3 regions of the Enterobacter cloacae complex sp. HYC042_NIDB genome follow, and region 3 is predicted to be linked to each of the others. Evidence: predicted binding sites of a transcription regulator. Region 3 holds the regulator's gene; each other region holds the start of a gene.
What was found. The regulator PurR, encoded in region 3, represses purine synthesis genes. The targets are predictions, from matches to a motif close to CANGCAAACGTTTGCNTG.

Region 1 (7,594 bases), 1.5 Mb from region 3:
CGTCACGGCCGGAGAACCGATACGGATACCGGAGGTCACGAACGGGCTCTTCGGATCGTTTGGCACGCTGTTTTTGTTCACGGTAATGTTGGCGCGGCCCAGGGCAGCGTCAGCTTCTTTACCGGTCAGGTTCTTATCAACCAGGTCCAGCAGGAACAGGTGGTTTTCAGTCCCGCCGGATACCACTTTGTAGCCACGGTTCAGGAACACTTCCACCATCGCTTTGGCGTTCTTAGCAACCTGCTGCTGATACACCTTGAACTCTGGCTCCATCGCTTCTTTCAGCGCGACCGCTTTTGCGGCGATAACGTGCATCAGCGGGCCGCCCTGCGCGCTTGGGAACACGGCAGAGTTCAGTTTTTTGTACAGCTCTTCGTCACCGCCTTTCGCCAGGATCAGGCCACCGCGTGGACCCGCCAGGGTTTTGTGAGTAGTGGTGGTCACAACGTGAGCGTGAGGAACCGGGTTCGGGTAAACGCCGGCGGCAATCAGACCGGCAACGTGCGCCATGTCGACGAACAGGTATGCGCCGATGCTGTCAGCGATTTCACGCATTTTTGCCCAGTCAACCACGCCGGAGTAGGCAGAGAAGCCACCGATAATCATTTTCGGTTTGTGCTCTTTGGCCTGCTTAGCCATGTCTTCGTAGTCAATTTTACCGGACTCATCAATGCCGTAAGGAATGATGTTGTACAGTTTGCCGGAGAAGTTAACCGGGGAGCCGTGAGTCAGGTGGCCGCCCTGCGCCAGGTTCATACCCAGAACGGTATCGCCCGGCTGCAGCAGCGCGGTGTAAACAGCGAAGTTAGCCTGAGAGCCGGAGTGCGGCTGGACGTTCGCGTAGTCAGCGCCGAAGAGTGCTTTCGCACGGTCGATAGCCAGCTGCTCAACGATATCAACGTACTCGCAACCGCCATAGTAGCGCTTGCCTGGGTAACCTTCAGCGTATTTGTTGGTCAGCTGAGAGCCCTGCGCCTGCATTACGCGCGGGCTGGTGTAGTTTTCGGAGGCGATCAGTTCGATGTGCTCTTCCTGACGTACTTTTTCCTGCTCCATAGCCTGCCACAGTTCGGCATCATAATCGGCAATGTTCATTTCACGCTTTAACATCCGCATCTCCTGACTCAGCTAACAAGTAAATTTTGGCCTGAAAAGGCAGTCCTGTTGGACGACGGGCAACAGTATAACTGAATAGTTCTGTGATAACAGGTCTTGACAAACGATTTTACGCAAACGTTTTCCTTCACGCCACGCAAGGGTTTGAGGAATAAAGATCTCACTATTTCCAGCGGATTTCTTTTCAGGTTTGTGATGCGTATTTTTCATCTTGCAAAGAACCATTTACAAAGCATGGGTATTTTTTATAAGATGTATTTAAAATACATCATTAGATAATACCAGAAGGAAGCTGCCATGCTCGACGCTCAAACCATCGCTACCGTTAAAGCCACCATTCCCCTGCTGGTGGAAACCGGCCCTAAACTTACCGCCCATTTCTACGATCGCATGTTCACGCACAATCCGGAGCTCAAAGAGATTTTCAATATGAGCAACCAGCGTAACGGCGATCAGCGTGAAGCGCTTTTCAACGCCATCGCGGCCTACGCCAGCAATATCGAAAACCTGGCGGCGTTGCTGCCTGCGGTGGAAAAAATCGCCCAGAAGCACACCAGCTTCCAGATCCAACCCGAGCAGTACAACATCGTCGGCACTCACCTGCTGGCAACGCTGGACGAAATGTTCAGCCCGGGCCAGGAGGTGCTGGACGCCTGGGGTAAAGCCTACGGCGTGCTGGCAAACGTGTTTATCAACCGTGAAGCGCAGATCTACAGCGAAAACGCCAGCAAGAACGGCGGCTGGGAAGGAACGCGCGCCTTCCGTATCGTCGAGAAAACGCCGCGCAGCGCGCTTATCACCAGTTTTGAATTTGAGCCGGTTGACGGCCAGCCGGTGGCCGATTACCAGCCGGGCCAGTATCTGGGCGTATGGCTGAAGCCTGAAGGCTTCCCGCACCAGGAGATCCGCCAGTACTCTCTGACCCGCAAACCAAACGGCAAAGGCTACCGCGTTGCGGTGAAGCGCGAGGACGGCGGTCAGGTATCCAACTGGCTGCATAACGAAGCGAGCGTGGGCGACGTGGTTCATCTGGCCGCGCCGGCGGGCGACTTCTTTATGGCCATTGAAACCAATACCCCGGTCACGCTGATCTCCGCGGGCGTGGGCCAAACGCCAATGCTGGCGATGCTGGATACGCTGGCGAAAGCAAACCACAGCGCGCAGGTTAACTGGTTCCACGCAGCGGAGAACGGCGACGTGCACGCCTTTGCGGATGAAGTGAAAGCGCTGGGAGCGACCCTGCCGCGTTTCACCGCGCATACCTGGTATCGCCTGCCGACGGAGGCAGACCGCACTGCCGCACGCTTTGACAGCGAAGGACTGATGAATTTAAGCCAGATGGAAGGGGCGTTTAGCGCGCCGGAAATGCAGTTCTACGTCTGTGGACCGGTGGCGTTTATGCAGTATGCCGCGAAGCAGCTGGTTGAGCTGGGCGTGAATAAAGACAACATTCATTACGAATGTTTCGGGCCGCATAAGGTGCTGTAACGCAAAAAGCCCCTCGTTCGAGGGGCTTTTTTTTCGCCGGGTGGCGAATGGTTAAATCGCGGCGTCGTCTTCTTCGCCGGTACGGATACGGATCACGCGCGCCACGTCAAAGACGAAGATTTTCCCGTCGCCAATTTTGCCCGTCTGCGCCGTGCGGATAATGGTATCCACGCAGGTATCGACGATATCGTCGCTGACCACGATTTCAATTTTCACTTTCGGCAGAAAGTCGACCATGTACTCTGCGCCACGATAAAGTTCGGTGTGGCCCTTCTGACGACCAAAACCTTTCACTTCCGTCACGGTCATCCCGGTGATGCCTACTTCCGCCAGCGCTTCACGTACATCATCCAGTTTGAAAGGTTTAATAATCGCATCAATCTTTTTCATGGTGGGTCCTTAAACTCTTGCCTGTAAGCTGCCTCGTAATCGATTGCTCACAGTACCATACGGCATTACTCTTTAAAATCGTTTGCTTCCAGCTCGTGGCGTGAGAGCAGCTTATAGAACTCGGTGCGGTTGCGTCCGGCCATCCGCGCCGCGTGGGTCACGTTGCCTTTGGTGATCTGCAGCAGCTTGCGCAGATAGTTCAGCTCGAACTGGTTACGCGCTTCCGCAAACGTCGGCAAGGCCGTGTTCTCCCCTTCCAGCGCCTGTTCCACCAGCGCATCGCTGATAACGGGCGAGGACGTCAGCGCCACACACTGCTCAATCACGTTCACCAGCTGGCGCACGTTACCCGGCCAGCTGGCGGCCATCAGCCGTTTCATCGCATCAGTCGAAAAGGCGCGCACGAACGGTTTATGCCGATCTGCCGCCTGGCGCAGGAGGTGATTCGCCAGCAGCGGAATATCTTCCGCACGCTCCGCCAGCGCCGGGATCTTCAGGTTCACCACGTTCAGACGGTAGTAGAGATCTTCACGGAACTCGTTGCGGGCCATCACTTTGGGCAAGTCGCGGTGGGTAGCGGAAATGATTCGCACGTTAATATCAATATCGCGGTTGCTGCCCAACGGGCGCACTTTGCGCTCCTGAAGTACGCGCAACAGTTTGACCTGCAGCGGCGCAGGCATGTCGCCAATTTCGTCGAGGAACAGCGTGCCGCCTTCCGCGGCCTGGAACAGCCCTTCCCGGCTGCTTACCGCGCCGGTAAATGCGCCGCGGGCATGGCCAAAAAGTTCAGACTCAAGAAGCTGCTCTGGCAGGGCACCGCAGTTAATGGCGATAAAAGCATTTTTACTGCGCGGGCTGGCGTTGTGGATCGCCTGCGCCAGGATCTCTTTCCCGGTTCCGCTCTGGCCGTTAATCAACACGCTGACGTCTGACTGTGCGACCATTCGCGCCTGCTCAAGCAGACGCAGCATTATCGGGCTGCGGGTGACGATAGATTCACGCCATGCGTCGTCTCCGGAGGGCGCGGCGTGCTCCAGCGCGCTGTCGATGGCTTTGTAGAGCGCGTCTTTATCTACCGGCTTGGTGAGGAAGCTGAACACGCCCTGCTGGGTTGCGGCGACGGCATCCGGGATTGACCCGTGCGCCGTCAGGATAATGACCGGCATGCCAGGCTGCTGCTTCTGGATTTCGGCGAACAGCTGCATGCCATCCATTTCGTCCATCCGCAGGTCGCTGATCACCAGGTCAATCTTTTCGCGGCTGAGGACTTTAAGCCCCTCCTGCCCGCTTTCCGCGGTCACCACGGTGTAGCCTTCACTCACCAGACGCATCCCCAGCAGCTTTAACAGGCCGGGATCGTCATCCACCAGTAAAAGATGGGCTGGTTTACGGCTCGTCATGCTTCACATCCTCTTGTTTCGGCATATCGCTGTCCGGTGCAGCAGATGAACTACCAGGCTGATATTTACGCGACGAGAGCTGTCTTTCGATATCGGTCAGGTTTTCCAGCTTTCGCGTCGTGGTATCCAGCTGAGTACGTAAATGCTGTTGCTGTTGGCGCAGCGTATCCAGCTCGCTGTCAGTTGACTGCTGTAGCTTGCTGTAGCGGGAGCGCTCTTCAGACAGCTGCAGCTGTAACGTCTGCCCATCCCGCCAGAGCTGGTATACCGGGCGCACCTGTGCGGGAAGATTGATCACAAACGTGTCCAGACGGGTCACGTTGGCCCGACGTTCAACGGGGGTAATTTTCGCATCGGCCAGTAAAATCCCACGCTTGAAAGCGTCCTGCCAGGTGTCTTCATCCAGCATCGCCGCCTTCATGCGGGCGTCTACCGGCGCAAGCCGCTGGGCGCAATCTATTCCGCGCAGCCAGAACAGCGGATTATTTTCGACATCATGCCCTGACAGATTCCAGATATCCTCACAGCGGGTAGAGAGGAAATCCGCCAGCTGGTTATCGGGCCATTTGTCTTCCTGTTTACCGCTTATCGCACTTTGCGGCGCATGGGAAACGCACCCCGCCAGAACTAAACAGGGCAGACTCAGGCGACCCGCTTTGCTGGAAAACACCGCGCGTATGGCGCGGAAAAAGACGTGTGACATACTCACCAGATATAGATTCATTTTATTAATTTTTCCGGCTCAGGGGCAGTTCAATACGGAAGCAAACATCTGAACGTTCGTCCGTGGCAATGTTTAGCTCACCCTGCATGCGTCGTATGCAGTCCCGGGCAATGCTTAATCCCAGACCGCTTCCTTTTACCGCGCCTTTCCGCTGATGACTCCCCTGGAAAAAGGGTTCGAAGATCATGGTTTTTTCGTCATCGGGGATCGGGGTGCCGGTGTTTGCGACGTCAATAAACACCCGGGAGCCCTTCGTATAACTTCGGATATAAATGTTACCGGATTCAGTACCATAGTGCACCGCATTGGAGTAAAGATTATCCAGAACGCTCATTAATAGCATGGGTTCAGCCAGGCAGGTCAGCGCATTCAGCTCCACCCCGGTATGCATCATTTTAGCTCTTGCCGGCAAGCTATGGGCGGAGATCACCATATCCACCAGTGGCTCAATCTCCACCTCTTCCAGTACCACCGTCCCGTCAGCCAGCTTGCGGTTGTAATCCAGAAGCTGCTCGATCAGCTTTTGCAGGTTGCGGCTGCTGGCGTCCAGAATTTCGACAATCTCTTTCTGCTCCGGCGTAAGTGGCCCTGCCACCTCGTCCGCCAGCAGCTCCGTTCCTTCACGCATGCTGGCCAGCGGGGTTTTCAGCTCATGGGAAATATGGCGCAGGAACTGATGACGCTGGGATTCCAGCCACGCCAGGCGCTCGGATAGCCAGATAATGCGCTGACCGACGGATCGCAGCTCGCGCGGGCCTTTAAAGGCAACCGTATCCCCGAGCGATTTCCCCTCCCCCAGGCGGTTGATCATACGCTGAATACCCTTCACCGGGCCGATGATCATGCGGGTAAAGAGCAGCACCAGCCCGAGGCTCACCAGGAACAGCACCAGCGCCTGCCAGCCGAAGAACTGGCCGCGCTCGGCAATCTCCTGCTGCAGCTGCTGGCCGCGAGAGAAAATGACCGTGCGCGTTGACTGCACCATTTCGGTATTGGCGGCGGCGAATGCCTCAAGGCGCGCGGCGGCAGCCGCATCCGGGCCGCTGTTCTGGCACTGCAGCTGCGCGAGATCGTTCAGATCCTGACGTAACGCCTGATACAGCCTGTCGTCCGGCAGCACGCCCGCGTGGGCATCCAGCATTTCGCTGTAGCGTTTGCGCTGGCTCTGGTACACCTTCTCCAGCGTCCGATCGTCGAGCACGCAGTACTGACGATAGCTACGCTCCATCTCCAGCGCAGCGTTGGTCATCGCTTCACTGCGTCTGGCATCGATAAGCGTGGTGCGGTTCGTCAGCGCCGCCTGGGCACTCAGTGCGTTGAGGCTCTGCCATGCCTGCCAGGCGAGGATCAGCAGCGGCAGCAGGATCAGCAGAAAGGCCATCATCACGAGCTGTCGCAGGGAGCGGGGAAAAACGGGCCAGCGTTTCAACGCATTACTCTCTTCATGGGGGTTTACGGAGAGCGTAACTGAGTCTGCCCTTCAGATACAACAAAGCCGGGTAAAAACCCGGCTTTGTTATGGAATAAGGCGGTGCCTAACTCGACGTTTCGCCCTGGCCTGATAAAGCATCGCTATGATCAGTAGTTGGACGGCAGGCACCTTTTTGTGCGTCATTCGAAGTTTATGTAGCACGTCCCGAAGGGGCTGACATAAGAAGGTGAATGAGCCACTGGTTAATATTATGCAACACCCATGCCAGAATGCAAAACAAAATATTAACACATTGAAATATATATCTTTTATTGGTTTAATCTATTTGTTGTGCGCTGAATGATTTCCAGGCTAAGTGTCGCTATTAAGCAACACCTTAACGGGAACCTGTCCTGCCATATATAAATCAATGAGTTAAATGTCTCCATTTGGAGACACCCCTATACCCTCTTTGTCGCAATTTTGCGACACGCATAAAAAAACCCGGTGGCGCTACGCTCACCGGGTCTACAAAGTACCTGCTTTACATCTTAACCCAGCTGTTTACGCGCGTTGCGGAAGATACGCATCCACGGGCTGTCCTCGCCCCAGTTTTCCGGGTGCCAGGAGTTGCTCACGGTACGGAACACGCGTTCAGGGTGCGGCATCATGATGGTCGCGCGACCGCTTTCGCTGGTCACCGCCGTAATACCATTGACGGAGCCGTTCGGGTTCGCCGGATAGGTTTCCGTGACCTTGCCGAAGTTATCGACAAAGCGCAGCGCCACCAGGCCTTTGCTCTCGAGCTGCGCCAGATGGGCCGCATCGCGCACTTCTACCTGACCTTCGCCGTGGGAAACGGCGATTGGCATCTGAGAGCCAACCATCCCCTGCAGCAGCAGAGACGGGCTCTGAGTCACTTCAACCAGACTGAAGCGCGCTTCGAAGCGGTCGGACTGGTTGCGCACAAAGCGTGGCCAGGCTTCGCTGCCCGGGATCAGCTCGCGCAGGTTAGACATCATCTGGCAGCCGTTGCACACGCCCAGCGCCAGGGTTTGCGGA
Region 2 (7,594 bases), 230 kb from region 3:
CATAAAGTGTTCGCGAATGTTATTGATGAGGAAATCCACTATCCTGCGCATAACGCCCCACAATTGAGTACGAAGAAAACGGGCCCCGATACCGCCGGAGCCCGTGGCCGATTATCCGTTAAAACGCGAGAGTGAGAACGGCGTCAGATCAAACTGTGGCGTGATACCCTGGGCAAACTGCGCGGCGATTTCACCCAACACCGAAGCGAACTTAAAGCCGTGGCCACTCAGCCCGGTAATCAGCAGGGTGTTGTCATGTCCCGGCAGCGTATCAATGATAAAGTCTTCATCCGGCGTGTTGTCATAGGTGCAGGCTGCGCCATAAAGCAGGCCACCGACGCCCGGGAGAATATTGCGCAGGAACGAGAAGGCTTCTGAGCCGTCCTGCGGGCAGGCGCCAAACGGCTTGCGCTCCTCAGGTGAGGAGATGACCTGCCCGCCGTTGTGTTTTCCAATCTTGAGAGCGTCCTTCTCGGAAGGGAAACCGTAGAACTGATCGCCGTTGGGTAACTCGCCGGTAAACGCCGGGAATTTATTTTGCGCGCTGTAACGCCCGTCAGACTGGAACCAGGAGAAGACCTTGCGTACCGGCTGGATCGGCAGGTCCGGGAGCAGGCGGGTAACCCAGGTTCCTGCGCTAATAAGCAGGCGGGAAGCCGAATATTCCCCGTCTACGGTTTTCACCGTAACGCCGTTTGCATCATGCGTGATGGCCTCTACGGGGCAATTGAACAGCTGCGCACAGCCCGCTTTGGCGGCAAGATCGACCCAGGTTTTGATCGCCGTTTCACAGTGCAGCACACCGGAGTTGGCTTCAAAGAGGCCGATATAATCCTCCGGGACAGTAATTTCAGGCCAGCGCGAGGTAATGGCCGCCGCGTCCAGCTTCTCAACGTCAAGATTAAAGGCTTTCGCGCTGCGTTCGACGTTGGCGAGAAATTCTGAACGGGCCGGACCGAGGTTGATGATCCCTGTGCGTTCGAAAATGCGCTCTTCAGTCTGTTTCGCCAGCTCGTCCCACAGCGTCTGGGCGCGAAGCACCAGCGGAACGTAGCGCTCCCCCTCGCCATAGGCATGTCGAATGAGACGGGTGTCGCCATGATGGCTACCTTCGCTATGCGGCGGCAGGTGGGCGTCAATCATCAGGACGTTTAGCCCTGCCTGCGTTGCGTAATAACCGGCGGCCGATCCAACGGAGCCGCTACCAATAATGATTAAGTCGTATCTCATATGCATCTCGTAAACTTACGGTTTGTTAGCAGAGTAATTAACAACGCGGGCGTAAACAAGCGGGAAATAAATAAGGCACCGCGAGGGTGCCTGTTGAGTGAAAAGTGGGCATAAGGTTAGTGCCGTTTATACTCATTTTCCTGATAGTCGCCAGATTCTATTTTTGCAATGCCTGCCTCTAAAATAGAAATAAACTGACGGGCGACGTCTGTTGTTAGCCACAGCGTCTGTCCCACTTCCGCTTCGTCACGGTTGAGTTGATTTGGGGTCTGGTAGTGCAAACGCAGCATCAGTGCATCGTAGCTATCTACGGTACTGATATCCCAGCCTACAAGCGGATGGGTCTGGATGACTTCGTTATTCTTTTCCATTATAACCCCCTTAATGCGTGTTAGAAGACAACGGCTCTGAGGTTCAATGCATGTTTTTCTGAAAGCTTCTTCAGTATACCAAGTAATAAGGGTTCCAAAGGGAAAAATAAACAGGTAGCAACACATTTTTCTGCTTTTTAGGATTGTTCGAACAATAAAACACCATCTCGTTCACGATTTTTTAAGAACACGCTGAATTAATTTGAACTTTCGAAATTACAGGCAAAAAAAAGCCGGGGCGACCCGGCAAAAAACACAATGAGGGAGCAGTGTTAATCGGTAATGAACCAGTCGTCTGCGCTTTCCCACGTTTCCTGCAGGATTTCGCTAATGCGATCTTTATCTTCTTTTGCGGCACCCATGACGGAGAGGTTGTTCGCTGCGGCGTAACGCACCGTTACGGCGCCCGAGTTGTCGGGAAAGGTGTTGTTAATACGACGGGATAATTCGCCTGCCAGAGCGTCAAGCGCGCCGGCAGGCAGAACGGTAGTTTTGGCTATGGTGACTTCAATACGCATAAATGCCCCCTGTGTAATATGCTGTTTATTTATACAGGCATATTGTCGGTTTGACAACAAGGGGCGTTGATTTTTTAGCGTTTTACCGTCCAGCTTACGGTTTCACCTGCCAGGAAGGGGATCAGCGTGTCATCCGTCAGCGCGATAGACTCTTCAACCTGGCTCGCTTTGCGCTCCAGCTCAATGAAGGTGTCATTGACCGGAAGGCCGTAGAAGCGCGGGCCGTTGAGGGAGCAGAACGCTTCGAAATGTTCCAGCGCGTTCATCTCTTCAAAAACGGTTGCGTAGCTGGCAAGCGCCGTTGGGGCGTTGAAACAGCCCGCGCAGCCGCAGCTTGCCTCTTTGCGATGGCGGGTGTGAGGCGCGGAGTCCGTGCCCAGGAACGCACGCGTGAATCCGCTGGCGACCAGCTCGCGCAGCGCCTGCTGGTGAACGTTGCGCTTGAGGATCGGCAGGCAGTACAGGTGAGGGCGCACTCCGCCCACCAGCATATGGTTACGGTTAAACATCAGATGCTGTGGGGTGATGGTCGCAGCGATCAGCTCGTTACCGTCGCGAACATACTCTGCCGCGTCTTTGGTGGTGATATGCTCAAAGACCACCTTAAGCGCCGGCAGGCGCTGGCGCAGGGGCTCCATCACGGTTTCGATAAAACGGGCTTCACGGTCGAAGATGTCAATCTCCGCATGCGTTACTTCACCGTGTACCAGCAGCGGCATGCCCAGTTTCTGCATGCGCTCCAGCACCGGCATGATGGCATCAATACTGGTGACGCCGTGGCTGGAGTTGGTGGTGGCGTTCGCCGGGTAGAGTTTCGCCGCCGTAAATACGCCTTCGTTAAACCCGCGTTCCACTTCGTTCGGATCCAGTGAATCGGTCAGGTAGCAGGTCATCAACGGGGTGAAATCATGTCCCGCCGGAACGGCATCCAGAATGCGCTGACGGTAGGCAATGGCGGCATCGACGGTGGTGACTGGCGGAACCAGGTTTGGCATGACAATCGCGCGGCCATAAATTTCACTGGTATAGGGCACGACGGTTTTCAGCATATCGCCATCGCGCAGATGGATATGCCAGTCGTCTGGGCGGCGGATTTTAAGAACCTGGGGTTGTGCAGTCATGGAAGCTCCGGCTTGTCAGGAATCAGTCATAAGGATGGCTGTTTTTGCCGGACACAAATCATAAGCGGAAACGTTTTCGTTTGCACACTTTTCCGTAAAAAAAAGGGCGCCGCAGCGCCCTTCAGGTTAATCGGTGAAAGGAATAACGATCTCTCCCGGTTTCACCTCTATCCCTTTTGCGTATTTCTTCGCGAGGGCTTCACCCTTGCTGTTGTCTTCGCTTAAGACGTACGCCGGCTGCTGGTTAAAGTAGTTTCGCAGCGACTGGTTCAGATAGGGCATCAGGGTTTGCAGTACCGGCGCCATTTTGTCCGGCGAAACCTGTGCATCGACCACTTCCATCTCCTGCAGGAATATCGCCCCTTTCTCTTTGTTGAAAACGGGGAGCGCCTTCAGCTTGAGCTTGATGTTGGCTTTCTGATTGCCAAAAAGGGACGTCATATCAAGCGCGGCATCGCCTGCGAGAGTGACTTTATTCGGCTCTTCGCGACCAATCTGGCTGGTGAGATTGGTGAGTACGATGTGGGCATCGGCCAGCCCCGGCACGCCAATGTCTTTAGAGAAATTGTTATGTTTTTCCAGCGCCTGATTAATTTCCTGCTCACTGACGGTATATTGCGTAAGCTGGTTACAGCCCACCAGCAGACCGCTGACAACGAATGCCGCGGCTAAGACAATTTTCTTCATAGTGCTCCTCAACGAAAAATCGGCGCTTCTGTCCTGTTACGCCAGTATGTCAGCGTGAATGGGCAGAAACCAGCAGAAAAAACTGAGAAGTGGGGCGGGAGAGGCTCCCGCCCGAGGGAAAGGCTACGCGCCAGGCTCGAGCATGCCGCTCGCGCTGCGTTTCTGGCTGAACTGCCACCACAGGGCGAGAAGCGTCATGACGCCCACCACGCCGAGCATCATCCAGGGGAGTTCCGGCTGGTTCAGCGCTTTGCCGGCATCGAACAGCCAGCCGCCGCCGGCGTAACCCAGCGCACCGCCAAAGGCCAGACCCAGGCGGCTGAAGCCCATATAGCTGCCGCGCGCACGCGCATCCGCAAGCGAGGCGCTCAGCGTTTCGCGGGCGGGCTCGGCGATGATGGAGCCGATATAGAAGGTGCAGATCAGCGTAAAAAGCTGCTGAAGCGTGTTTACCAGACCGATCGGCATCATGCTCAGCGTCATCAGAAACAGCCCGGCCATCAGGCGATGCTCCAGGCGAAAACGCCGTTCACTCCAGCGGGCAATCGGATAAAGCAGCGTTAATGAAAGGCAGGCTTCGATGGCGTACATCCATTTTACGGCAGCAGGCGTGCCCGCAATATCGTTCACCATGATTGGCAGCATCAGCATCACCTGTACGGCGAGCATGTAATAGCCGGTCAGGGTCAACACGTAGGTGACAAAACGCCTGTCGCGCAGGACGCGTCCTAGCCCCTCGCGCACCGGGGCTTTTACCGTCGACAGCTTCCAGGCCGGAAGGTAGAGGCCGTTAAACAGGGCGCACAGAATAAACAGCACCGCCCCGGCCGCGCAAACCAGACGGAAATCGTACTGCAGCAGCCAGCTGGCCAGCAGGGCGCCAACAACCGCCCCGGCGCTGTCCTGCATCATCAGAATGGAGAAGAAGCGGCCGCGGTGCTGAGGACGAATCAGCTTTACCACCAGCGCGGTGCGCGGCGGGTCAAACAGAGTGCCACCGATACCGGAGAGAAAGCAGGAGAACCACAGCAGCCAGGGCTCGTGGGCGATCGCCATCGTGGCAAAGCCTGCCGCGCGGAGCAGCATACCGGTCACGATCATCGGTTTAGCGCCAAAGCGGTCGGCAATAGCCCCGCCAAAGACGCCCAGACCCTGCTGGACAAACTGACGTAGTCCTAGGGCAATCCCAACCATTAATGCAGCCCAGCCCATTTGATCGACAAAGCGGATCGATATCAATGGAAAAACGACAAAAAAGCCGAGCACGACCAGCATGTTATCGACGAGCAGGAAATATTTACCCAGGCTCCTGGCCTGTGATACGCGGGACATTTTCCCTCCAGGGAAAATAAGAAGGTGAGCACGCTAACATTCTGCGGTGTCGCCGCGTTTTTTCCCACCCCCGGGCGCGACAATATTTTTTTATCAAAGCGGTGCTTTGATAGAGAGTTCTCATCGAAAAATGTGAAAAGAGGTCAAAATGGTATGTCACTGTTTTCACAGACGGCACGGGCGCAGGTATAGTAAAGCTAATGGGTAAGCTGAAGTGACGGGAAGGAGTGGTATTGATGTTTGGCTATCGCAGTAATGTGCCAAAAGTGCGTCTGACAACGGACAGGCTGGTCGTTCGTCTTGTGCATGAGCGTGATGCCTGGCGTCTGGCGGATTATTACGCCGAGAATCGCCAGTTTTTAAAACCCTGGGAACCCGTTCGGGATGAGAGCCATTGTTACCCCTCCGGCTGGCAGGCACGCCTCAGCATGATCGCTGAATTTCATAAGCAGGGCAGCGCGTTTTATTTCGCGCTGCTGGATCCAGAAGAGAAAGAGATTATTGGGATCGCCAATTTTTCAAACGTGGTGCGGGGATCGTTTCACGCCTGCTACCTTGGCTATTCCATCGGCCAGAAATGGCAGGGGCAGGGGCTGATGTACGAGGCGTTAACGGTAGCCATCCGCTATATGCAACGCACGCAGCATATCCATCGCATTATGGCGAACTACATGCCGCATAATCAGCGCAGCGGGAATTTGCTGGCGCGTTTAGGGTTTGAGAAAGAGGGTTATGCCAAAGACTATCTGCTGATAGACGGAGAGTGGCGCGACCACGTTCTGACGGCATTAACCACCCGTGACTGGACCGCAGGTCGTTAAGGAGAAAAGATGAAGTATCAGCTAAACGGTACGGAAGCGCGCGTGATTGGGTGCTTACTCGAAAAACAGGTCACCACGCCGGAGCAGTATCCGCTCTCTGTTAACGCCGTGACCATGGCCTGCAACCAGAAGACCAACCGCGAGCCGGTGATGAATCTCAGCGAGCATGAGGTTCAGGACGTGCTGGATGCGCTGGTGAAGCGCCACTATCTGCGCACCGTCAGCGGCTTCGGCAACCGCGTGACCAAATACGAGCAGCGCTTCTGTAACTCCGAATTTGGCGATCTGAAGCTGAACAGCGCGGAAGTGGCGGTTATTACCACGCTGCTGCTGCGCGGGGCGCAAACGCCGGGGGAACTGCGAACGCGCGCTTCCCGAATGCATGAGTTCAGCGACATGCAGGAAGTCGAACAGACCCTGGAAGGGCTGGCCGCGCGTGAGGATGGCCCTTACGTGGTGCGCCTGGCGCGCGAGCCGGGTAAACGTGAGAGCCGCTATATGCATCTCTTCAGCGGCGACGTTGACGCCGCAAGCGTGGCGACGGAATCGAGCCCTGCAACCCGTGACGACCTTGCCGCGCGCGTAGAGGCGCTGGAAGACGAGGTGGCCGGGCTGAAACAGCGTCTGGATGCATTGCTGGCACATTTGGGAGACTAACGGTGAAAAAATTACGCATTGGCGTGGTGGGGCTGGGCGGTATTGCGCAGAAAGCCTGGCTGCCCGTATTGGGCGCTGCGTCTGACTGGACGCTGCAAGGGGCATGGTCACCCACCCGAGAAAAGGCAGAACGTATCTGTGAAACCTGGCGTATCCCGTATGCGGCATCGCTCCAGGATCTGGCCCGCGAGTGCGATGCGGTCTTTGTGCATACCTCAACGGCAACCCACTATCAGGTGGTGAGCGAGTTGCTCAATGCGGGGGTTCACGTCTGCGTGGATAAACCTCTGGCGGAAAATGTTCAGGACGCTGAACGGCTGATTGAGCTGGCGGCACGTAAAAAACTGACGCTGATGGTCGGTTTCAACCGCCGCTTCGCGCCGCTTTACCAGCAGCTGAAGGTGCAGTCCGGCAATATGGCCTCGCTGCGCATGGATAAGCACCGCACCGACAGCGTGGGACCAAACGATCTGCGCTTTACCCTTCTCGATGACTACCTCCACGTGGTGGACACCGCGCTGTGGCTGGCTAACGGCGAAGCGCTGCTGAAAAGCGGCACTCTTGTCACCAACGAACAGGGGCAGATGGTGTATGCGGAACACCATTTTGCCGTTGAGCATCTTCAGGTCACCACCAGCATGCACCGCCGCGCGGGCAGCCAGCGGGAATCCGTGCAGGCGGTAACCGACGGCGCGCTGTACGACGTTACCGACATGCGTGAATGGCGGGAAGAGAAGGGCAGCGGCGTGGTGATGCAGCCGGTCCCCGGCTGGCAAAGCACTCTGGAGCAACGAGGTTTCGCAGGATGTGCCCGCCACTTTATCACCTGCGTGCAAAATCAGACGGTTCCTGAAACG
Region 3 (7,594 bases):
GCTGGCTTACACCGGACACCACGCTGCATTTCCACATTGAACCTTTCGAAGGGGCAAACTTACAGCCGGAGGCGCTGGCGTTTAACGGTATCGATCCGCATAACCCGCTGCGTGGTGCAGTCAGTGAATATGATGCGCTGCACGCCATTTTTAAAATGGTGCGTAAAGGCATGAAAGAGAGCAACTGCAGCCGCGCCATCATGGTAGCCCATAACGCCACCTTCGATCACAGCTTTACCATGGCCGCAGCCGAACGCGCGTCGCTCAAACGCAACCCTTTCCACCCGTTCGTGACCTTCGACACCGCCGCGCTAAGCGGCCTGGCGCTGGGACAAACGGTTTTATCCAAAGCCTGCATTACGGCGGGTATACCGTTTGACGGTACCCAGGCGCACTCCGCCTTATACGATACGGAGCGCACCGCAGAGCTGTTCTGTGAGATCGTCAACCGCTGGAAGCGTCTGGGCGGCTGGCCGCTGCCGATGGGCGACAGTGAAGAATAAAAAAAAGCGACCTCTTCAGGTCGCTTTTTTATTAACGCAGAAAATTATTCTGCGTCCGGCTCTTCCGTTTTGTACTTCGCCGCCGTCTCTTTGATCAGCTGCTGCAGTTCGCCGCGCTGATACATCTCAATCAGGATATCGCAGCCGCCCACCAGCTCGCCGTCTACCCACAGCTGCGGGAAGGTCGGCCAGTTAGCGTATTTTGGCAGCTCAGCGCGGATGTCCGGGTTCTGCAGGATATCAACGTAAGCAAAACGCTCACCACAGGCTGACAGCGCCTGAACCGCTTGCGCGGAGAAGCCGCAGCTTGGCAGCTTCGGAGAACCTTTCATATACAGCAGAATCGGGTTTTCAGCGATCTGGCGCTGGATTTTTTCAATAGTGGTGCTCATGTCTTGCTTCCTTTAACTTCTGTTACGGCAATAGTCTGACATTGTAGCGGGTCAGGCTGGCATCGGAAAATAACATTTTAGTCACGTTTATATATTTTACCCCGACTCCACAAAAGTTGCATTGCAAATGGTGTTTACCCCTTCGCCCGTCAGGGTTTTGCTTAGGGAGCGAACAATTGTGCGTCAGAATGATGAATTTTTTTGCACTTGCTAACGAAACACGTTTTTAGATTGAAAAATGCTATTAACTTCTCGGGTTTTTATGGATTAGAATCGACGGGCTTTGTAAATCACACGCGGGTATTATTGATGACCTGCATATATCAGGGGACTGCCCAGTGGCGCGGATAACTAAAATCTCGATCACGCTCTGTGCTTTACTGTTTACATCACTCACGTTAACGCCAGCGGCAAACGCCTCTCAGCAGGCGCGGCAATCTGCTGTACAAAAAAGCCATCTGGTGAAAGCCACAGAACGTAAGAAAAAAACCAGCAACAAGAACGACAAGAAAAAAACCACCGCTCAGACTAAACAAACCGCTTCCAGCAAGACGAAAACAAAATCTTCCCGCACTACCCGCACCGCCAAAAATAAAGCTTCGCAGACCGCCGCTAACCTCGTTACAGAAAAATGCATTACCCGTAAAGGCCATAAAGCAAAATGCACGAAGGTAACAAAGCTGGCGGATGTGCATAAAGTGCGTGTGCAAAAAGCGCAAAAAACCGCGATGAATAAACTGATGGGGCAGATTGGCAAACCTTATCGTTGGGGCGGCAGTTCGCCGCGTACCGGTTTCGACTGCAGCGGCCTCGTCTATTACGCCTATAAAGATCTGGTTAAATTCCGTATTCCACGTACCGCCAATGAGATGTATCACCTGCGCGATGCGTCACCGGTTAACCGGGGTGAGCTGGAAAACGGCGACCTGGTCTTCTTCCGCACGCAGGGTCGCGGTACGGCTGACCACGTGGGCGTCTACGTCGGCAACGGGAAATTCATCCAGTCTCCGCGCAGCGGTCAGGACATTCAGATCACCTCGCTCAGCGAAGATTACTGGGTACGTCACTACGTCGGCGCGCGTCGCGTCATGACGCCAAAAACCATTCGTTAATCCCTGCCCTGCCGCATCTGCGGCAGGGTAAGTTCCTCTTTTGCATACCCTTTCAATTTGCTATCCTGTCCTTGTTGTCTGTAGGGTTATTGGCAACACAAAATACAATAAGGAGAGAAGCAATGTCGTTCGAATTACCTGCACTACCGTATGCAAAAGACGCCCTGGCACCGCACATTTCAGCGGAAACCCTGGAATACCACTACGGCAAGCATCATCAGACGTACGTCACTAACCTGAACAACCTCATCAAGGGCACCGATTTTGAAGGCAAAACGCTGGAAGAGATCGTTCGCAGCTCAGAGGGTGGCGTTTTTAACAACGCGGCTCAGGTGTGGAACCACACTTTCTACTGGCACTGCCTGGCGCCGAATGCCGGTGGCGAACCTGCCGGTGAACTGGCAGCCGCCATCAACGCCGCCTTTGGCAGCTTTGCAGAGTTTAAAGCGAAGTTTACCGATGCCGCCATCAAGAACTTCGGTTCTGGCTGGACGTGGCTGGTAAAAGAGGCGGATGGCAAACTGGCTATCGTGTCCACGTCTAACGCGGGCACCCCGCTGACCACCAGCGCTACGCCGCTGATGACCGTGGACGTGTGGGAACATGCTTACTACATTGATTACCGTAATGCGCGCCCGAACTACCTGGAGCACTTCTGGGCTCTGGTTAACTGGGACTTTGTCGCGAAGAACTTCGCCGCGTAAGAGACACGCAGAAGGGGTAACCCTTCTGCGTTTTTGCTTATTCAGCCGTGCAAACCGCTTCAGGCTGTTTACGGCCGGACATCATCACCAGCAGCAGGCCGAGCGCGGCAATAATCGCCCCCATCACCGGCACAAAACTGTACCCCAGACCGCCTGAAATCACGGCGCCTCCGGCGGCGGCGCCCAGCGCATTGCCGAGATTGAATGCCCCGATATTCACGGAAGACGAGAGACCCGGCGCCTCATGGGCGACACGCATCACGCGCATCTGCAGCGGCGGCACCACGGCAAAGGTGGCAGCGCCCCAGACAACCATCGCAATCGCCGCGCCGAATTCATTCTGCGCCAGCCACGGGATCGCGACCATAATGACAATCAGCAGGGTTAAAAAGCCCTTCAGCGTGCCGTTCACGGAACGGTCAGCAAATTTCCCGCCGAGATAGTTGCCAATCGAGAAGCCGACGCCAATCAGCACCAGCATCGCGGTAACAAAGAGTGGCGTTGCGTGGGTAATGTCGTGTAAGACCGGCGAAATATAGGTGTAGAGGGTAAACATCGCTCCTGCCCCCAGCACGGTGGTCAGCAGCGCGGAGAGTACCTGCGGGCGCATCAGCACCGACAGCTCTCTGCGTACATCAGGGCGTTCACCCGCACTGCCTTTTGGCAGGGAGAAGAATAACGCCACCATCGCGACCACGCCCAGTCCGGCCGTCGCCAGGAAGGACATCCGCCAGCCAATGACCTCGCCCAGCCAGGTTGCCGCAGGAACACCGCCGATGTTAGCGATGGTCAGCCCCATAAACATGGTCGCCACGGCGCTGGCCTGCTTGTGTTTTGGCACCACGCTTGCGGCCACGACTGAGCCCAGACCAAAGAAGGCACCGTGGTTGAGGCTGGTCAGAATGCGCGACAGCATCAGAGTGGTGTAATCCGGCGAAATGGCCGAAAGCACGTTGCCCAGGGTGAAAATCGCCATCAGGAAAATCAGCGCATTGCGACGCGCACGGTGCGAAAGCAGAAGCGTCATCAGCGGCGCTCCCACCATCACGCCGATAGCGTAGGCGCTGATTAACATCCCGGCGGCCGGGATCGAGACGTCCACGCCCCGGGCGATAACGGGCAGTAACCCCATCGGGGAGAATTCAGTGGTGCCAATCCCAAAAGCGCCAATCGCCAGGGCCAGCAGGGGAAAATTGATTTTCATGCGTCAACTCCGGATGCCGTGTCATGTGGTGACACAGAACAAAGAAGCGGAAAGCATGACATCAATCACAAAAAATGAGAAGTTAACAAAATGGCAAAAGATTTTTGCCAGAGAAGTAACAATCGGAGCGTTCGGGAGGGAGAAGGCTCTCCCCCCGCGTAAATCAATGCAGCGCAGCCGTCAGGCCAGCCGCCACAATCAGCGCCAGCACAATAACGGTGGTGAACAGCGAAAACTTCAGATCGGAACTCATCAATTTTTCTCCTTTTAATCCCCCCACGAAAAGTGAGCTTGCTCATTTTTGCACAGTTTACGTCAAAAATCTTCCTGGATTTAAGCTGATAAACACTTTACCTCTTCCCCTTTTCATCAAGATAGGCCAAAATTCCACGCTAAATTTATTAGCGTACCGGCCATTGACCCCCTCCTGACGTCCCGTGTCGTTTTCCCGGCGTGCCGCAATTCAAAATTGCGTGATAAGGGTGAGAGAAGGCAAACGTTTACCTTCAAGTTTTTCAGGAGTTTAGGATATGGTCTGGAGTGACATTTAATGGCAACAATTAAAGACGTAGCAAAACGCGCAAACGTTTCCACTACAACCGTATCACATGTAATTAACAAAACCCGTTTTGTGGCGGAAGAGACGCGCAACGCCGTCTGGGCAGCGATCAAAGAGCTGCACTACTCGCCGAGCGCGGTTGCGCGCAGCCTCAAGGTTAATCACACCAAGTCTATTGGTCTGCTGGCGACCAGCAGCGAAGCGGCCTATTTTGCCGAGATCATTGAAGCGGTAGAAAAAAACTGCTTCCAGAAAGGCTATACCCTGATTCTCGGCAACGCCTGGAACAGCATTGAAAAACAGCGCGCCTACCTGTCGATGATGGCGCAAAAGCGCGTGGACGGCCTGCTGGTAATGTGTTCAGAGTACCCGGAATCCGTGCTGTCGATGCTGGAAGAGTATCGCCATATCCCTATGGTGGTGATGGACTGGGGCGAAGCGCGCGCCGACTTCACCGACTCCGTTATCGATAACGCCTTTGAAGGCGGTTACATGGCGGGCCGTTATCTGATCGAACGCGGCCACCGCGAGATTGGCGTGATCCCGGGTCCGCTGGAACGCAACACCGGCGCGGGCCGCCTGGCCGGTTTTATGAAAGCGATGGAAGAAGCGCTAATCACCGTGCCGGAAAACTGGATCGTGCAGGGCGACTTTGAGCCGGAATCAGGCTACCGCGCGATGCAGCAGATCGTCTCCCAGCCTCACCGTCCAACCGCCGTTTTCTGCGGGGGCGATATCATGGCGATGGGCGCCCTCTGTGCGGCCGACGAGCTGGGTCTGCGCGTACCGCAGGACATCTCCGTGATCGGGTATGACAACGTGCGCAACGCGCGCTTCTTCACGCCAGCGTTAACCACCATTCACCAGCCGAAAGATTCACTGGGTGAAACGGCCTTCAATATGCTGCTGGACAGGATCGTCAACAAGCGTGAAGAGTCACAGTCCATTGAAGTTCACCCTCGCCTCATCGAACGCCGTTCCGTTGCGGATGGCCCGTTCCGCGACTACCGTCGTTAATTTCATTGCGGAGCCAGTCAGTCTGGCTCCCGCAGCCACTCCCGGTTAAGCGTTTCGCTGTCCCCCAGATAGTCCAGCAGCCAGGCCATCGCCGGCGAGACATCATTTTGTTGCCAGGTGAGGCAGCAGGCCGCATCCGGGAACGGATTCTCCAGCGTTAGCTCAACCCACTCACCGGTGTCGATTCGCGGACGTGCAAAATGGGCGGGCACCATGCCTACGCAGAGCCCGGCGCTGAGGCACGTCGCCGACGATCCCCAGTCAGGGGCGACAACCCGCCGCTGGTTGTCCAGCAGCCAGGTAATTCGCTTCGGCAGCGAGCGGGAGGTATCTTCCAGCACCAGCGACGGCCAGCTGCGCAGCGTATCGTCGCTCAGCGGCCCTTCCGTCGCCGCCAGCGGATGATCGCTTGCCACCACGCATTTCCAGCTCAGCATCCCCATATCGCGAAAGGCGTAACGTCCCCCGACCGGGATCGCCTGGGTCGCGCCAATCGCCATCTCTACCCTGCCGTCCGCCAGCGCATCCCAGACGCCGTTAAACACCTCCTGCGAGACCCGCAGTTCTACGTCTGAGAAATGCCGATAAAAATCGACAATCATCTGCCGGGTGCGCTCGGGCTTAACGATGTTATCCACCGCAATGGAAAGGTGGCCCCGCCAGCCGTTCGCGATCTGCTGACACTGCTCGCGGGTGATCTGCATTTTTTTGATAACAGAACGCCCTTCCTTCAAAAACCACGCCCCTGCGGGCGTTAATTCAACATCACGATGCCGCCGTTCAAACAGCGGTACCGCCAACCACTCCTCAAGCTGTCGCACCGTATAGCTGATGGCCGAAGGGACGCGGTGCAACTCCTGCGCCGCTCCGCTAAAGCTGCCGTTACGCGCGACAGCATCGACCACTTCAAGAGAATAATCGGACCACATTTTCTGCCTGCAAAAAATTTGAATGCACCCGCCAAATATTAGCGTTTCACAAGCGGCTTTGCACTCCCTACACTCAGCGCCAACATATACCTGCCTCCTCAGGAGAATAAAACAGTGCAACCCAGGAAAGGTTTTTTAGTCTGGCTCGGCGGCTTAAGCGTGCTGGGCTTTTTGGCCACCGATATGTACCTGCCGGCGTTTGCCGCCATGCAGGAAGATTTGCAAACCCCTGCTGCCGCCATCAGCGCCAGCCTGAGCCTGTTCCTGGCCGGTTTTGCCTTCGCGCAGCTGCTCTGGGGACCGCTTTCGGATCGCTTTGGGCGTAAACCGGTGCTGCTGCTGGGGCTGGCCATTTTTGCCGTGGGCTGCCTGGGGATGCTATGGGTGCGCGATGCCACCTGGCTGCTGGTGCTGCGGTTTGTTCAGGCGGTCGGCGTCTGTGCCGCGGCCGTGACCTGGCAGGCGCTGGTCACCGATTACTATCCGGCGAACCGCACTAACCGTATTTTCGCCACCATCATGCCGCTGGTAGGGCTCTCACCGGCCCTCGCCCCGCTGCTGGGAAGCTGGATCCTCGCGCACTTTGACTGGCAGGCCATCTTTGCCACACTGTTTGCCATCACGCTGGTGCTGATGCTGCCGGCGTTCGCCCTCAAGCCCGCGCATAAAAAAGAGGCGCACGCAGACGCGAAGCCGATTACCTTCACCTCCCTGCTGAGCGCGAAAGCGTATCGCGGCAACGTTCTGATCTATGCCGCCTGCTCGGCGAGCTTCTTCGCGTGGCTGACCGGCTCGCCGTTTATTCTGCACGATATGGGCTATAGCCCGGCGGCCATTGGCCTGAGCTACGTTCCGCAGACCATCGCGTTCCTGGTGGGCGGGTACGGCTGTCGCGCGGCGCTGCAAAAATGGGAAGGCCAGCAGATGTTGCCGTGGCTGCTGGTGCTCTATGCGCTGAGCGTCATCGGCACCTGGGCCGTAGGGTTTATTCCGGGCGCGGGTCTGGCCGAAATATTGATTCCATTCTGCGTGATGGCCATAGCGAACGGGGCGATCTACCCTATCGTTGTGGCGCAGGCGCTGCGTCCGTTCCCGCAGGCGACAGGCCGCGCGGCTGCGCTGCAGAACACCCTGCAGCTGGGGCTGTGCTTCCTGGCAAGCCTGGTGGTCTCCG

Region 1: glyA (serine hydroxymethyltransferase) is a predicted target of PurR. The motif match lies at 1,227-1,244, and genes of this name have one in related genera.
Region 2: pyrC (dihydroorotase) is a predicted target of PurR. The motif match lies at 3,304-3,321, and genes of this name have one in related genera.

Annotation. Positions count from the first base shown of each region.
Region 1 is NZ_CP109650.1:3,709,760-3,717,353, forward strand. Features, by position in the region: gene glyA (serine hydroxymethyltransferase) at 1-1,110, opposite strand, end outside; gene hmpA (NO-inducible flavohemoprotein) at 1,414-2,604, shown strand; gene glnB (nitrogen regulatory protein P-II) at 2,656-2,994, opposite strand; gene glrR (two-component system response regulator GlrR) at 3,060-4,397, opposite strand; gene qseG (two-component system QseEF-associated lipoprotein QseG) at 4,384-5,121, opposite strand; gene qseE (two component system sensor histidine kinase QseE/GlrK) at 5,126-6,550, opposite strand; gene purL (phosphoribosylformylglycinamidine synthase) at 7,084-7,594, opposite strand, start outside.
Region 2 is NZ_CP109650.1:1,995,045-2,002,638, forward strand. Features, by position in the region: gene OKF39_RS09490 (YceO family protein) at 1-51, opposite strand, end outside; gene solA (N-methyl-L-tryptophan oxidase) at 112-1,230, opposite strand; gene bssS (biofilm formation regulator BssS) at 1,347-1,601, opposite strand; gene dinI (DNA damage-inducible protein I) at 1,874-2,119, opposite strand; gene pyrC (dihydroorotase) at 2,194-3,240, opposite strand; gene OKF39_RS09515 (lipoprotein) at 3,367-3,927, opposite strand; gene mdtH (multidrug efflux MFS transporter MdtH) at 4,051-5,259, opposite strand; gene rimJ (ribosomal protein S5-alanine N-acetyltransferase) at 5,496-6,080, shown strand; gene OKF39_RS09530 (YceH family protein) at 6,090-6,737, shown strand; gene OKF39_RS09535 (Gfo/Idh/MocA family protein) at 6,740-7,594, shown strand, end outside.
Region 3 is NZ_CP109650.1:2,225,983-2,233,576, reverse strand. Features, by position in the region: gene rnt (ribonuclease T) at 1-503, shown strand, start outside; gene grxD (monothiol glutaredoxin 4) at 548-895, opposite strand; gene OKF39_RS10720 (C40 family peptidase) at 1,234-2,007, shown strand; gene sodB (superoxide dismutase [Fe]) at 2,130-2,711, shown strand; gene OKF39_RS10710 (MFS transporter) at 2,749-3,915, opposite strand; gene cydH (cytochrome bd-I oxidase subunit CydH) at 4,079-4,168, opposite strand; gene purR (HTH-type transcriptional repressor PurR) at 4,466-5,491, shown strand; gene punR (DNA-binding transcriptional activator PunR) at 5,509-6,420, opposite strand; gene punC (purine nucleoside transporter PunC) at 6,535-7,594, shown strand, end outside.